Regions from separate parts of the Micromonospora sp. CNZ303 genome, predicted to be linked through region 1. Evidence: riboswitches for the same ligand, from Rfam matches in the RefSeq annotation. Region 1 holds a riboswitch; the other holds the start of a gene.
The links. A riboswitch is a leader RNA that binds a small molecule or an ion and turns the genes downstream of it on or off. The one in region 1 is predicted to bind thiamine pyrophosphate.
Positions count from the first base shown of each region.

Region 1 (7,871 bases):
CGTCGAGATCCTCTGGCGGGGCGACGAGCACCGGACCGGCATGGACCGGCACGCCGCGATGGCGGCACTGAGCCGGTACGAGCTGGCGGGGCAGGGCGACCAGCGCTTCGGCACGCTCTCCGGTGGCCAGCAGGCGCGCTTCCTGGTGCTGCTGCTGGAGTTGTCCGGCGCGACCCTGCTGCTGCTCGACGAGCCCACCGACAACCTCGACCTGGCCTCGGCGGAGGCGCTGGAGGCGGGGCTGACCGCGTTCGAGGGGACCGTGGTGGCGGTGACCCACGACCGCTGGTTCACCCGCACCTTCGACCGGTTCGTGCTCTTCCGGGGCGACAACGAGGTGGTGGAGACACCGGAGCCGGTCTGGGACGTGGCGTGATCCCCGCCGACCTCGCCGACCGCCTCTGCGTCGTCGACGGGGTCGTCGCCGTCGCGCTCGGCGGCAGCCGGGCCCGGGGCGAGCACCGGCCCGACTCCGACTGGGACCTCGGCCTCTACTACCGGGGCGAGCTGGACGTGCCGGGGCTGCGCGCCGTCGCCGCCTCGGTGGCCGACGAGCAGGTCGACCTGACCCCGCCCGGTGGGTGGGGGCCCTGGGTCGACGGCGGCGGATGGCTGCGGATCGGCGGGGCGGCCGTCGACTGGATCTACCGCGACCTCGACCGGGTGCGCCGGATCTGGGCCGACTGCCGGGCCGGCCGCTACGAGGTCGGCGTGCAGGCCGGGCACCCGCTCGGCTTCTACTCGCCCGCGTACGTCGGCGAGGTGGCGTACTGCCGGGTGCTCGGCGACCCGACGGGTGAGCTGACCGCGCTGCGGGAGGAGACGCTCGCGTACCCGCCCGCCCTGGCCGACGCCCTGACCGCCGGCGGCTGGGAGGCCCGGTTCCTGATCGACGGCGCGGCCAAGGCCGCCGTGGCCGGCGACAGCGGGTACGTGGCCGGCTGCCTGTTCCGGGTGGTCGGCGTACTCGCCCAGGTGCTGCACGCCCGGGCCGGGCGGTGGCTGGTCAACGAGAAGGGCATGATCGCCTCCGCCGGGCGGCTGCCGGGCGCGCCGCCCGACTTCGCCGGGCGGGCGCAGGCGCTGCTGGGCGGGGTCGGGCACACGCCGGACGAGCTGGCCGGCACGCTCGCCGCCGCGCGCCGGCTGGTCGCCGACGTGCTCGACTGACGGTTCGCAGCGTGCGCCCGGCAGCCGGCATAGGGTGGATCTCGTGACTGAGATGACCTACCGCCGGTTGGGCGACTCCGGGCTCGTGGTGTCCGTGGTCGGCATCGGCTGCAACAACTTCGGCCGCAAGCTCGACCTCGACGGCACCCGGGCGGTGCTCGACGCCGCGCTCGACGCCGGGATCAACTTCTTCGACACCGCCGACATCTACGGAGAGCCGCAGGGCGGCTCCGAGGAACTGCTGGGCCAGGCGCTCAAGGGCCGGCGCGACGACGTGGTGGTGGCCACCAAGTTCGGCATGGACATGAACGGGATGAACGGCCCCGACTTCGGCGCCCGGGGCGCCCGCCGCTACATCGCCCGGGCGGTGGAGGCGTCGCTGCGCCGGCTCGGCACCGACCACATCGACCTGTACCAGATGCACGAACCGGACCCGGGCACCCCGATCGACGAGACGCTCGCCGCGCTCGACGACCTCGTCCGCGCCGGCAAGGTCCGCTACCTGGGCAACTCCAACTTCGCCGGCTGGCAGATCGCCGACGCCGACTGGGTGGCCTCGTCGAACGGCCGGTCCCGGTTCATCAGCGCACAGAACCACTACAGCCTGCTGGAGCGCGGCGTCGAGGCCGAGGTGGTGCCGGCCTGCGAGCGCTTCGGCCTCGGGCTGCTGCCGTTCTTCCCGCTGGCCAACGGGCTGCTCACCGGCAAGTACAAGCGCAACGAGGCCCCGCCGGCCGGCAGCCGCCTCGCCGGTGGCGGCCGGTACGCCCAGCGACTCGCCGCCGCCGACTGGGACACCATCGAGGCGATCGAGGCGTACGCCGCCGAACGGGGGCTGTCGATGCTCCAGGTGGCGATCGGCGGGCTGGCCGCCCAGCCGGCGGTGACCTCGGTGATCGCCGGCGCCACCACGCCCGAGCAGGTACGCGCCAACGCGGCGGCGGGCACCTGGCAGCCCACCGACGAGGACCTCGAAGCCCTGCGCGCAACCTTCTGAGCCCTCACCCCGCCCGGGCACCGCAGCACTGCGCCACCGGGGCGGTGTGCCACTCGTCACCCGCGCCGACGCTGAGGGCGGTGCGCTACCCGCTACCCGCTACCCGGTGACCGTTGGCTGTGGGGTCTGCGGGTGGCTCAGTGGACGTCGGGCAGGAGGCGCCGCCAGGACGGCCCGCGCAGCATCGTCCAGGTGAGGAGGCCGTCGGCGACGGCGGCGCTGGCCCGGAACGGCAGGAAGGCCAGGCGGGGTGGTACCCGGGCGGCGGAGGGCATCCGGACAGCATCGCGTGACGGGACGGTCACCCGCCGCCCCGCCCATCGGGTTCGGGCGGTCGATGTGAAATCCGCATCCCGACCTTGGCGGATCCGGCGATCCGTCGTACGGTGACACCCGCAAGTGACCCACGGGAGCCCGGTGGACCGGGCTGAGAGGGGGGCTGTCAGCCCCCGACCGTCGAACCTGATCCGGGTAATGCCGGCGCAGGGAGGAGTGTTGCCGTGCCGTCCCTCGGACGACTGCATCTCATCACCGACACCCGCCCCGGGCGGGACCCGCTCGCCGTGCTGCGGGCCGCCCTTGCGGTGGCCCGCGCGGAACTGGTCGTGCAGGTCCGCGTGGAGGACGACGCCACCGACCGGGAAGCGTACGACCTGGCCCGTCGGGTGGTCGCGCTCTGTGCCCCGTACGACGTCGCCTGCCTGGTGAACGACCGGCTGCACGTGGCGCTGGCGGCGGGTGCCGCCGGCGGGCACGTCGGCGCGGACGACCTGCCGGTCGGGGCGGCCCGCCGGGTGCTCGGCGCGACCGCCGTGCTCGGTGCCACCGCCCGTGAGCCGGGGACGGCCGCCGAGGCGGTCGCCGCCGGGGCCAGCTACCTGGGCGTGGGCCCCTGCCACGCCACCGGCACCAAGGCGGGGCTGCCGGCGCCGATCGGCCCGGCCGGGGTACGCGCCGTCGCCGACGCCGTGGACGTGCCGGTCGTCGCGATCGGCGGCGTGACCGCCGCGCGGGTGCCCGCGCTGCTGGCCGCCGGGGCGTACGGGGTGGCGGTGGTGGGGGCGCTCTCCGGGGCGGCGGATCCGGGTCGGGCGACGGCGGAGCTGCTGGGAGCGCTGGGGTGCTGAACCGACCGGACGTCGCCGTGGTGGGGGCGGGACCGGTCGGGCTGGCGATCGCCTGGCGCTGCGCGCAGCGCGGACTGCGGGTCGTCGTCCACGATCCCGCCCCGGGCTCCGGCGCGTCCCACGTCGCCGCCGGGATGCTCGCGCCGGTCGCGGAGGCGTACTTCGGCGAGCACGAGCTGACCGGGCTGCTGACCGCCTCCGCCGCCCGCTGGCCGGCGTTCGCCGCCGAGCTGACCGCCGCCACGGGCGTGGACGTCGGCTACCGGACCGAGGGCACGCTGATGGTCGGGCTCACCGCCGACGACCTGGCCGAGGCGCGCCGGCTGTGGGCGTACCAGCAGGGGATCGGACTGCCGGTGACGCCGCTGCGCCCGTCGGCGCTGCGGGACCGTGAGCCGGCGCTGGCGCCCCGGGTGCGCGGCGGCGCGCTCGCCGAAACCGACCACCAGGTCGACCCGCGCCGGCTCGTGCCCGCGCTGCGCACGGCCGCCGAGCGGGCCGGCGCCACGCTGGTGCCCGCCGCCGTGCGCTCCCTGTCCGACGTGGACGCCGAGGTCACCGTGGTCGCGGCCGGCTGCGGCGCGGCGGCCCTGACGGGGCTGCCCGTGCGGCCGGTGAAGGGGCAGGTGGTCCGGCTCCGCGCGCCCGGCGGCGCGCCGGGCTTCCGGCACGTCATCCGGGGGTACGCCGACGGCGAGCACGTCTACCTCGTGCCCCGCGCCGACGGGGAGGTGGTGGTGGGCGCGACCGTCGAGGAGCGCTTCGACACCGACGTGTCCGCCGGGGCGGTGCTGCGCCTGCTCCGCGCCGCCGTCGACCTGCTGCCCGAGTTGGCCGAGTACGACCTGGTCGAGACCCTCGCCGGCCTGCGCCCCGGCACCCCCGACAACGCCCCGATCCTCGGCCCGCTGCCCGGCCGGCCCGGCGTGGTCGCCGCCACCGGGCACCACCGGCACGGCATCGTGCTCACCCCGGTCACCGCCGACCTGATCGCCGAGCTGGTCGCCACGGGTGCGGCGGACCCGCTGCTCGCCCCCTTCACCCCGGCCCGGTTCGCACCGGCCGCCGCCAGACCGGCGGGACCCGCCGGGCCGGACGTCGCGGTGGCCCGCCGGGCCGGTCCCTTCGTAACCGAGGAGGAGCACACGTGGAACTGACGGTGAACGGGGCCGGGCGCAGCCTGCCCGGCGGCTCGACCGTGGCGGACCTGGTCCGCGCGGTCACCGACCAGCAGCGCGGCCTCGCCGTCGCGGTCAACGGGGAGGTGGTGCCGCGTACGGGCTGGCCGGCGACCGTGCTGCGCGACGGCGACCGCGTCGAGGTGCTCAGCGCCGCACAGGGCGGGTGACGCGGTGAGCTTCGACCTGGGCGGCGTGAGCTTCACGTCCCGGCTGATCCTCGGCACCGGCGGCGCGGCCAACCTGCGCGTGCTGGAGGACGCCATCCGTGCCTCCGGCACCGAACTGGTCACCCTGGCCCTGCGCCGCGTCGACACCGCCCCCGGCACCGCCGGCGGGCTGCTTGACCTGCTGGACCGCTGCGGCGTACGGCTGCTGCCGAACACCGCCGGCTGCTACACGGCGGGCGAGGCGGTCAAGGTGGCGCACCTGGCCCGGGAGGCGTTCGGCACGGACTGGGTGAAGCTGGAGGTGATCGGCGACGAGCGCACGCTGCTGCCCGACGGGGTGGAACTGCTGCGCGCCGCCGAGGAACTCGTCGACGACGGATTCGTCGTGCTGCCGTACACGTCGGACGACCCGATCCTGGCCCGCCGGCTGGCCGACGTCGGCTGCGCGGCGGTGATGCCGGCGGGCGCCCCGATCGGCTCCGGCCTGGGCGTGTCGAACCCGCACCACATCCGGCTGATCCGGCAGGGCGTCGACGTGCCGGTGATCCTGGACGCCGGCATCGGCACCGCCTCCGACGCCGCGCTGGCCATGGAGCTGGGCTGCGACGCCGTGCTGCTCGCCAGCGCGGTCACCCGCGCCGCCGACCCGGTGGCGATGGCCACCGCGATGCGGTACGCGGTCGAGGCGGGCCGGCTCGCGTACGGGGCGGGCCGGATCGCCCGCCGCTTCCATGCGCTCGCCTCCACCCCGGACGAGGGACGGCCGGACCTGTGACCCGCCCCGTCCCCACCCTCGGCCCCGCTTTTGCTCCGCTGGGTCCAGCTTTGGATCTTGGTAGGAAAGTGCCCCTGGAGGGGCCGTTTCCTACCAAGATCTCGGGCGGGCCGGCCGGCGTCGTGCTGCTGACGGATCGACGGCGGGCTCGGCGGCCGTTGGCCGAGGTCGTTGCCGGGGCGGTGGCCGGGGGAGTGCGGTGGGTGGTGCTGCGGGAGAAGGACCTCCCGCGGGCCGAGCGCTCCGCCCTCGCCGCCGAGCTGCGCGCGATCCTCGCCGAGGCGGGCGGCACGCTGATCGTCGCCGGCCCCGACCCGCTCGACGGCGACGCGGTGCACCTGCCCGCCGCGGGGCCGTACCCGCCGCCGAGGCTCGGCCTGGTGGGCCGCTCCTGCCACGACCGGACGGAGCTGGCGCGACTGACCACGGAGGACTACGCCACCCTCTCGCCCGTCTACCCGACCAGCACCAAGCCGGGCTACGGCCCACCCCTGCGCCCGGACGGACTCGGCGCGCTGATCCGGCACAGCCCCGTGCCGGTCCTGGCGCTCGGCGGAGTGCGTAGCCCGGACCAGGTGGCCGCCTGCGTCGAGGCGGGAGCCGTCGGCGTGGCGGTGCTCGGCGCGATCATGCGCGCCGACGACCCCGAGGCGGCAGCCGCCACCCTCACGGCAGCCACCGACGCGGCGAGCCGGACCAGGCACGGTCGGCCGCAGCCCGCAAGCGCGACGACCGTGCAGGCCCGGCGCGAGATCCCGTACGCCATCACGGAAGAGGAACGATGACCCCGACGACCGTGCTCACCATCGCCGGCTCCGACTCCGGCGCGGGCGCCGGAATCCAGGCCGACCTGAAGGTCTTCGCGGCCCTCGGCGCGTACGGCACCAGTGTGCTCACCGCGGTCACCGCGCAGAACACGAGGGGCGTCGACGCCGTGCTGCCCCTGCCGCCCCGCACCGTCACCGAGCAGCTCGACAGCGTGCTCGCCGACTTCACCGTCCGCGCAGTCAAGACGGGGGTGCTCGGCACCCCGGCGGTCGCCGACGCGGTGGCGGACGCCGCCAGGGAGGGCCGGCTGCCGCACCTCGTCGTCGATCCGGTGCTCGTCGCCACCAGCGGGCACCGGCTGGGCGTGGTCGCCGCCGTGGAGCGGCTGTTGCCGTACGCGCAGGTGGCGACGCCGAACTGCGCGGAGGCCGCGGCCATCACCGGACGCCCGGTGACCACGGTCGAGGAGATGGTGGCCGCCGCCGAGGCGCTGGCCGCCGGCGGGCCGGCGCACGTGGTGGTGACCGGCGGCGACGTGGACGCCGACGGTGAGGCGGTCGACGTGCTGCACGGGGGCGGCGTCACCACCCTGCTGCGCGCGCCGCGGGTCGACACCCGGCACAACCACGGCACCGGGTGCTCGTTCTCGGCGGCGATCGCGGTCCGGCTGGCGCGCGGCGACGAGGTGTCGACGGCGGTCGCCGCCGCCAAGGAGTACGTCCTCCGCGCGCTGACCGGCGCGCGGCACTGGGAGCTGGGCGCGGGACGCGGCCCGCTGGACCACTTCGGCTGGTCCGCTTGATCACCAGGGAGGCTGTCATGCAGGCACGTCGCAAGGTGTACGTGGAGGGGCCCCGGCCGGACGTGCGGGTGCCGTTCGCCGAGGTGGAACTGACCGGCGACAACCCGCCGCTGCGGCTCTACGACACCTCGGGTCCCGGCTCCGATCCGGAGGTGGGGCTGCCACCGCTGCGTGCGGGGTGGATCGCCGAGCGCGGCGACGTCGCACCGGTGCGGGGCGCGGGCACCCCGCTCGCGGGCGCGGACGGCCGCCGCCCCACCCAGCTCGCGTACGCGCGGGCGGGCGTGGTGACGCCGGAGATGGAGTTCGTGGCGGTCCGGGAGGGGATGGCGCCGGAGTTCGTCCGGGACGAGATCGCCGCCGGGCGGGCCGTGCTGCCGCTCAACGTCAACCACCCCGAGTGCGAGCCGGCCATCATCGGCAAGGCGTTCCTGGTGAAGGTGAACGCCAACATCGGCACCTCGGCGGTCTCCTCTTCCGTCGCCGAGGAGGTGGAGAAGCTGACCTGGGCCACCCGGTGGGGCGCGGACACCGTCATGGACCTGTCGACGGGGAAGCGGATCCACGAGACCCGCGAGGCGATCGTGCGGAACTCGCCGGTGCCGATCGGCACCGTGCCGATCTACCAGGCGCTGGAGAAGGTCGGCGGCGACCCGGTGAAGCTGAGCTGGGAGGTGTTCCGGGAGACCGTCATCGAGCAGGCCGAGCAGGGCGTCGACTACATGACGGTGCACGCCGGGGTGCTGCTGCCGTACGTGCCGCTGGCGGTGGACCGGGTGACCGGGATCGTGTCGCGGGGTGGCTCGATCATGGCGGCCTGGTGCCTGGCGCACCACGAGGAGAACTTCCTCTACACGAACTTCGCCGAGCTGTGTTCGCTGCTC
Region 1 covers NZ_SLVT01000001.1:233,388-241,258, forward strand. The annotation lists gene EV374_RS01210 (ATP-binding cassette domain-containing protein) at 1-376, shown strand, start outside; gene EV374_RS01215 (nucleotidyltransferase domain-containing protein) at 373-1,170, shown strand; gene EV374_RS01220 (aldo/keto reductase) at 1,205-2,167, shown strand; gene EV374_RS32370 (hypothetical protein) at 2,305-2,442, opposite strand; TPP riboswitch at 2,565-2,673, shown strand; gene thiE (thiamine phosphate synthase) at 2,668-3,294, shown strand; gene thiO (glycine oxidase ThiO) at 3,288-4,451, shown strand; gene thiS (sulfur carrier protein ThiS) at 4,442-4,642, shown strand; gene EV374_RS01240 (thiazole synthase) at 4,647-5,417, shown strand; gene EV374_RS01245 (thiamine phosphate synthase) at 5,516-6,202, shown strand; gene thiD (bifunctional hydroxymethylpyrimidine kinase/phosphomethylpyrimidine kinase) at 6,199-6,987, shown strand; gene thiC (phosphomethylpyrimidine synthase ThiC) at 7,005-7,871, shown strand, end outside.

Region 2 (7,871 bases), on a different contig from region 1:
GCCGGTGCCGTCGGGCGTGGGCTCGGCGGTGGTGGCCAGTCGGGCCGGGTCGGAGCCGACGTCCGGTTCGGTGAGCAGGAACGCGGAGACCTCACCGGCGGCGAGCCGGGGCAGGAAGCGCTGCTTCTGCTCGGCGGTGCCGAACATCTTCAGCGGCTGCGGCACCCCGATCGACTGATGCGCCGAGAGCAGCGCGCCGATCGCCGGGCTGACCGAGCCGGCCAGCATGAGCGCCCGGCAGTAGTGCAGGTTGCTGAGCCCGAGCCCGCCGTACGACCGGTCGATCTTCATGCCGAAGGCGCCGAGCCGGGCCAGGCCCTGGAACACCTCGTCCGGAATGGACGCGTCCCGCTCGATCGCGGCACCGTCCACCTCGGAGGCGAGGAACTCGCGGAACCGGCCGAGGAACTCGTCGGCGCGGGCGACGTCCGCCGGGTCGGAGCGCGGCCAGGGGTTGATCAGGTCGAGCCGGAACCGGCCGAGGAAGAGTTCCTTGCCGAAGCTGGGACGGTCCCAGGAGGACTCCCGGGCCGCCTCGGCGACCTGTCGGGCCTCCTTCTCGGAGACCTGGCCGGCCTCGGTCGGCAGGGGCCCGGCCGCGCCGGCCGGGGGCGGGTTGTCGGCGGCGGCAGGCGGTTTGTCGGCGGCGGCGGGCGGGGCGTCGGCCGACGGCGGCGGCTGGTCGGCGCCTGATCCGTCGGGCGCGGGTCGGCTGTTGTGTGTCGCGGTCACGGCGGCCCCCTCGAACCTCGGTCCGGATGCGTCAACGTGCTCGACGAACAGCACGCTACCCCCGGGTGTTACCCAGGGGTAGCGATTGGTAAATATCGAGTTGTGTCGACCTTCGTCAGTCGCTGAGGGACCGTGGCTCGTTCTCGTTCTCGTCGTCGTCGGTGTCGTCGTCGCCCCAGTTGCGGCGGGAGAACGGCAGGAACACCCAGAAGGTGAGGAACCAGAGGCCGGTGAGGCCGCTGAGCACCAGGGCCACGCTCCGGTCCAGCACGAAGTCGGTGATCAGCAGCACCGCGCTGACCATCGAGATCAGCATGAAGGCGAGCCCGCCGCTGGCCATCCGGTGGGCGAACCGGACCAGCTCCGGCTTGCGGCCCTGCCGGAACAGCGCGCGGTGGAACGCCACCGGGGAGATGATCATCGCGGTGGCCGCGGCCGCGGCCAGCAACGCGACGATGTAGACGTCCTTCTGGAAGCCACTCGTACGGGTGAAGCCGTTGCTGAACGGCAGGGTGAGCAGGAACGCGAAGAGGATCTGCACGCCGGTCTGGGCGACCCGAAGCTCCTGGAGCAGGTCGGCGAAGTTGCGCTGCCAGCGCTGCTTCTCGGTTTCCTTGGACACGCGCTACCTCCGGTCAGACGGTACTGCCGGCGGGGGCGGCCGGCGGCAGCATCGCTGATGCCCCACCCGCCGACGCGCGAAACCGACTCACGTCACTGTCTGACGCGCCGGTTCGGGTCGATCGTCATGCGGCCGCCCGCAGCCGCAAGGCGTCAGGAGCCGCGGCGGATCCGGCCCGCGTACCGGGCCTCAAGGGCGTTGTTGTGCTCGTCGCCCCCGGCGATGTTGGCCGACAGGTAGACGGGGGGCCGCTCCCCCGCCGCCAGCAGTCGCGCCACCACCTCGACCGTGATCTGCTGCGCCAGCAGCGCCGCGGTGATCGACGAGACCGCGCCGACCGCGCCCCCGCCGGGCAGTGGCAGCGTCGCGTCGCCGTACGGGGCGCCGTTGTCGAGCACCACGTCGGCGAAGTCGGCGAGCTTGCGTCCCGACGGGTGGCGCGAGGTCATCTGCCCGGAGTGCTGCGCCGAGGTGATCGCGACCAGCCCGTGGCCCTTCTCCCTGACCAGCGACGCGAACTCCACCATCGCGCCGTTCACGCCCGAGTTGGAGGCGAGCACGAAGACGTCCCGGGGGCCGACGGGGGCCAGTTCGTAGAGGCGGTGCGCCACCGCCGGGTCGCGCTCCAGCAGCGGCCCGAGCACGTCGACCGGGGCGCCGCCGAGCAGCACCAGGTCCCGCAGGGCGATGCGGTTCGTCGGGACCAGCCCGCCGGCCCGCCCGGCGATCTCCATGGCCAGCGCCTCGGAGTGGCCGGTGCCGAACGCGTGGACCACGCCGTCGGCGCGTACCGCCTCGGCGATCAGGTCGGCGGCCCGCCCCACCGCCTCGCGCTGGCTCTCGGCGACCCGGTGCATCGTGTCGGTCACCACGGCCAGGAAGTCCTCGGCCTTCACCGTCGTGTCTGCTCGGTCCATGTCGTACCTCCGTCAGGGGTGGGCCCGGCGTCCGCCGGCCGGTGTCGCGGGGAAGGTCAGACCGGGTCGTGCACCCGGGCCAGGATCGCCTCGGCCAGCGCGGCGGGCGCCTCGTCGGGGATCCAGTGGCTCACCCGGGGCAGCTCGACGAAGCGGTAGTCGGCGGTCACGTGCTCGGCGCACGCCTCGGCGGCGGTCCGGCCGATCGCGATGTCGCGACCGCTCCACACGTACGTGGTCGGCACCGCCACCGGCCCGGTGGCGGCCAGGTCCCGGCGGGACATCGCGCGGTACCAGTTCAGGGCGGCGGTGAGCGCGCCCGGCTCGCGCATCGGGTCCGCGTACGCGGCCACCCGCGCGTCGTCGCCGACCCCGTGCAGCATCCGGCGCAGCCCGGTCGCGCCCAGCACCAGCAGCGCCTTCTCCGCCGTGCCCGGCTTGCGGAACACCGTCATGTACGCCGAGCGCGCCTTCTGCCCCGCGTCCTCGGCCAGCGCCCACGCCATGGCGGCGGGGTGCGGCACGGAGACCGCGGTCAGCGTGCGGACCCGGTCGGGATGGTGGGCCGCGACGGCCCAGGCCACGGCCGCGCCCCAGTCGTGCCCCACCAGGTGCGCCGCGTCGACGCCCAGCGCGTCGAGTACGCCGAGCACGTCGGCGACCAGCTCCGGCAGCCGGTACGCCTCGACCGCCTCGGGCCGGGCGCCCGGCGAGTAGCCGCGCTGGTCCGGCGCGTACGTGCGCAGTCCCGCGGCGTGCAGCGCGGGCACCACGTCGTCGAACTCCCCGCCGTGCTGGGGGAAGCCGTGCAGCAGCAGGACGGGCGTGCCGCCCTCCGGTCCGCCGACGCGGACGTCGAACGTGAAACCCCGGGCCTCGATCCGCATGATCGTGAGCCTACCCAGCGCCGCACCTGGCCGCCCGGGACTGCCGGCCCACCTGTCACTCGTACTGTTGCCGGGGGACGGGTACCTGCCGCCAGGACTCCACGTCCAGGTAGGGAATCTCGGCGTCGTTGACCGGGTCGCGGGCGATACGGTCGCTGTAGCGGCCCGTCACCTCGATCCAGGTGTCGTCGGCGAGCCCGTCGGGGGCCGCGCCGGTCAGGCCCAGCTTGACCGGCCGCCCGTCAGCGGCGCAGCAGGAGAGCACCATCCGGGCCAGCAGCGGCCGGCCGTCGGGGCCGGTGGTGACGAAGCCGGTCAGCTGGACCCGGCGCTCGCCGATCGAGGTGCCCCGGTCGAACAGGGCCCGGGAGGCGTAGTCGAGCACGGTCACCCGCACCGGGTCGCCGGCGGGCAGCGGCGGGTAGTCGGACGGCTGCTGCCGGGTGGTGACGGCGGTGCCGGCCTGCCCGGCCGCGTACGAGCCCAGGGCCGGCGGGGCGACCAGCAGCAGGCCCAGCACGGGCAGGATCAGCAGCCAGCCGACCCGCGGCTCGCGGTGTCCGTGCCCGTCATGCCCGTCGTCGTCGCCGTGCCCGCCGTCGCCCTCGTGCCCGTCGTCGCCATCGCCGGGAGCGTCGGGGCCGGGTGTGCGCCGGGACCGCCACCCACCGGCCGGGTCGTCGGGGTGGCCGGCGGGCGTGCGCCGCAGGAGCGGGCGCAGCTCGTAGAAGAGGGTCATGACCGCGGCGGCCACCAGCAGCAGGCCGGCGGCGATCAGGAAGGGCCGCAGCCCCTCCTTGACGTAGCGCAGGTGCAGGTCGGTGAGGCTGGCCCGGACCACCGCGCCGCCGAGCAGCAGCAGGACGACCGCCTGCGCCTGCCGGTTCACAGCAGCACCGCCCCGGTCGCGGCGGCCACCGCGACGGCCACCGCGAAGGTGGTCGGGGCGAACCGCAGCGCGAACCGCCGGCCGAAGACTCCGGCCTGCATCGAGATGAGCTTGAGGTCGACCATCGGCCCCACCACCAGGAAGACCAGTCGGGAGGTCAGCGAGAACTGCGACAGCGAGGCGGCGACGAAGGCGTCCGCCTCGGAGCAGAGGGAGAGCAGCACGGCGAGCACGGCCAGCGCGAGCACCGACAGCACCGGCTCGTCGGCGAGGGTCTGCAACCAGCGCTCCGGCACCACGACGTTGATCGTGGCGGCGGCAGCCGCGCCGATGACCAGGAACCCGCCGGCGTGCGTGACGTCGTGCCGGACCGCACCCCAGAACGCCCGGCCGCGCGGGCCGCCGTCCAGCTCCGGCCGGCGCGGCAGCCGGATCCAGTCGGCCCGGCCGAGGCGCAGCCACAGCCAGCCCATGACCATCGCCACGAGCAGGCTCGCGACGGCCCGGCCGAGGACCATCGCCGGGTCGTCGGGGAAGGCCACGGCGGTGGCGGTCAGCACGATCGGGTTGATCGCCGGGGCGGCGAGCAGGAACGCCAGCGCGGCGGCCGGGGTGACCCCGCGCCGGATCAGCGACCCGGCGATCGGCACCGCCCCGCACTCGCACCCGGGCAGCACCACGCCGGCCGCGCTGGCCACCGGCACCGCGAGCGCGGGGTGCCGCGGCAGCGCCCGGGCCCAGAACGACCGGGGCACGAAGACGGCGATCACCGCGGAGAGCAGCACCCCGAAGACCAGGAACGGCACCGCCTGCACCATGACCGAGACGAAGACGGTGGTCCAGGTCTGCAACCGGGGCGCGGAGAGGGCCCGGGCGAGCGGCTCGCGGAGGACGACCAGCAGGATCAGCAGGCCGGCGAGGACCTCCACCGACCCGACCCGCCGGTCCGGGCCGCGGGGCGCCGCCGGCTTCTCCTCGCGTACGCCCGGAGGGGCCACACCCATCGCGCCCGGGTGCGACCCGTCCGGCGCGCGGCGGTCAGCCTCGGATGTCACGTACGTGTCCCTCTGCCGGATTTCCAGTGGCCGCCCGAGAGTACCGGGCCGGAACGGACGGCGTCGATCGACCGCGCTGATGAGCTGCGGAAAGATCACTTTGCCCGATGATCTTCAAAGGTGTTAGCGTCAGGCCACAACTTCACATCCGACAGGGGAGCGCACAGCGCTGAGAGTGCGGGCACCGCCCGCAGACCCTCGAACCTGATCTGGGTAATGCCAGCGCAGGGAGTTCGGTCGACCTCCAGCCGCGTCGACGTCCGGCATTTCCGGGCGCGGCGTGCGTCTTCTCCTGGTTCTCGTTCGGGACTGGGAGCAATCATGCGAGACAACAACACCGCCACCCGGTGGCGTACCGTCGACGTCGTCGTCGCGGCCGTGATCGCGGTGGCCTTCGGCGTCATCTTCTGGGCCTGGGGCCTGCTGTGGCGGGCCGTCGACCCGGCGTTCGCGTTCTTCCCCGCCAGCCAGGCGATCATGTACGGCGTGTGGCTGGTCCCGGCCGTCCTCGGCGGTCTGGTGATCCGCAAGCCCGGCGCGGCGCTCTTCTGCGAGGCGGTGGCGGCGACGGTCTCCGCGCTGCTCGGCTCGGAGTGGGGCGGCGTCACCATCGTCCAGGGCCTGATCCAGGGGCTCGGCGCCGAACTGGCCTTCGCCGCGTTCCGGTACCGCTCGTTCCGGCTGCCCACCGCGCTGATCGCGGGCGCGCTGACCGGCCTCGGCGCGGCCCTGTTCGACTTCTTCGTCTGGAACAGCGAGTACGCCCTGGGCAGCTACCGGATCCCCTACGCCCTGCTCACCATCGTCAGCGCCACGATCGTCGCGGGTGCCGGCGGCTGGGCCCTGACCCGCGCCCTGGCCACCACGGGCGCCCTGGACCGCTTCCCCGCCGCCCGAGACCGCACCCCAATCTGACCAACCCCCTCTCCCCCCTCTCCCCCTCCCCCACCCACCCACCCCCACGACCCGGCGCGTTGATCATGAAGTTGTTGCCACGACACGCCGTGCCGAACGACAACAACCTCATGATCAACGCCCACGGACGGGCAGGAAGGAAGGGGGCGGCGTGGGGGCGGTGACGTTGCGGGGGTTCGGGTGGCGGCATGCCGGGCGGCGGGCCTGGGCGGTGCGCGGGGTCGATCTGCGCGTCGAGGTTGGCGAGCGGATGCTGCTGCTGGGGCCCTCCGGGGCCGGCAAGAGCACGCTGCTCGCCGCGCTGGCCGGGCTGCTGCCCGAGGACTCGGGCGAGCAGGAGGGCACCGTCGAGATCGACGGGCTCGACCCCCGCAAGGGCCGGGAGCGGGTCGGCATCGTCTTCCAGGACCCGCAGACCCAGCTCGTCATGGCCCGCAGCGGCGACGACGTGGCGTTCGGGCTGGAGAACCGCGGCACCCCCGCCGGGGAGATCTGGCCCCGCGTCGACGAGGCGCTGGCCCGGGTCGGCTTCCCGTACCCTCGGGACCGCCCCACCGCCGCCCTCTCCGGTGGGGAGCAGCAGCGGCTTGCCCTGGCCGGCGTGCTGGCCCTGCGCCCCGGCCTGCTGCTGCTCGACGAGCCGACCGCCAACCTCGACCCGACCGGCGCGGCGCTGATCCGGGCGGCGGTGGCCGGCGCGCTCGACGCCGACACCACGCTGATCCTGGTCGAACACCGCGTCGCCGAGGCGTTGCCCCTGGTCGACCGGGTGGTCGTGCTCGAACCCGGCGGCGGCGTCCGCGCCGACGGCACGCCCGAGGCCGTCTTCGGTACGCACGGTGACGCGCTCGCCGACGAGGGCGTCTGGGTGCCCGGCCGCCCGGTACCGCCCCGCCACGCGACCGCGCCGCCCGGCGACGTGCTGCTCGCCGCCGACCGGCTCGGCCTGCCGCCCCGGCTGGCCCCCGTCGACCTGGCCGTACGCGCCGGCGAGGCGCTCGCCGTCGTCGGGCCCAACGGGGCCGGCAAGTCGACCCTCGCCCTGCTGCTGGGCGGTCTGCTCACGCCCGGGGCCGGCCGGATCGCGGCGACGACGGCACTGGCCGGTGGCGACGCCCGCACTCCCCCGCACCGCTGGCGCGCCCCGGCACTGGCCCGCCGGATCGGTTCGGTCTTCCAGGACCCGGAGCACCAGTTCGTCACCAACACCGTCTTCGACGAGCTGGCGCTCGGCCCGCGCCGCACCGGCCAGCCCGAGGCGGCGGTCCGGACCACCGTCGACACCCTGCTGTCCCGGCTGCGGTTGACGAAACTCGCCGCCGCCAACCCGTACACCCTCTCCGGCGGGGAGGCGCGGCGGCTGAGCGCGGCGACCGCCCTGGCCACCGCGCCCCGCCTGCTCGTCTGCGACGAACCGACCTTCGGCCAGGACCGGCGGACCTGGCTGGAGCTGGTGGACCTCTTCGCCGAGCTGCGCGACGCCGGGCACGGCCTGGTCGCCGTCACCCACGACCCGGAGTTCGTCGCCGCCCTGGCGGATCGCCGCCTCACCCTGGAGCGCCCGTGACCAGCCCGAACGCGGCACCGGTCACCCACCCGGACCGCCACCCCGCCCTGGGAGCGGACGTGACCAGCGACCGAACCGCCGCACCGGTCACCCACCCGGACCGCCGCCTCACCCTGGGGCGGGCGTGATCAGTTTCGAGCCGGTCGCCGCGCCGGAGGCGTTGCTGGCCCGGCGCAACCCGGTGGCCAAGCTCGCCGCGGCGCTGGTGTTCTCGTTCATCCTGATCGCCACCCTGGACCCGGTGGCGCCGGCCATCGCGATCGCCGTCGAGTTGGCCCTGCTGCCGC
Region 2 covers NZ_SLVT01000026.1:9,877-17,747, forward strand. The annotation lists gene EV374_RS29270 (acyl-CoA dehydrogenase family protein) at 1-732, opposite strand, end outside; gene EV374_RS29275 (DUF6328 family protein) at 848-1,354, opposite strand; gene EV374_RS29280 (sugar isomerase domain-containing protein) at 1,507-2,271, opposite strand; gene EV374_RS29285 (alpha/beta fold hydrolase) at 2,328-3,158, opposite strand; gene EV374_RS29290 (TIGR03943 family putative permease subunit) at 3,214-4,047, opposite strand; gene EV374_RS29295 (permease) at 4,044-5,051, opposite strand; TPP riboswitch at 5,246-5,351, shown strand; gene EV374_RS29300 (ECF transporter S component) at 5,424-6,017, shown strand; gene EV374_RS29305 (ABC transporter ATP-binding protein) at 6,169-7,584, shown strand; gene EV374_RS33655 (hypothetical protein) at 7,581-7,712, shown strand; gene EV374_RS29310 (CbiQ family ECF transporter T component) at 7,709-7,871, shown strand, end outside.
Region 2: it holds a riboswitch for thiamine pyrophosphate, as region 1 does, so the genes downstream of both, EV374_RS29300 (ECF transporter S component) here and thiE (thiamine phosphate synthase) in region 1, are expected to answer to the same signal.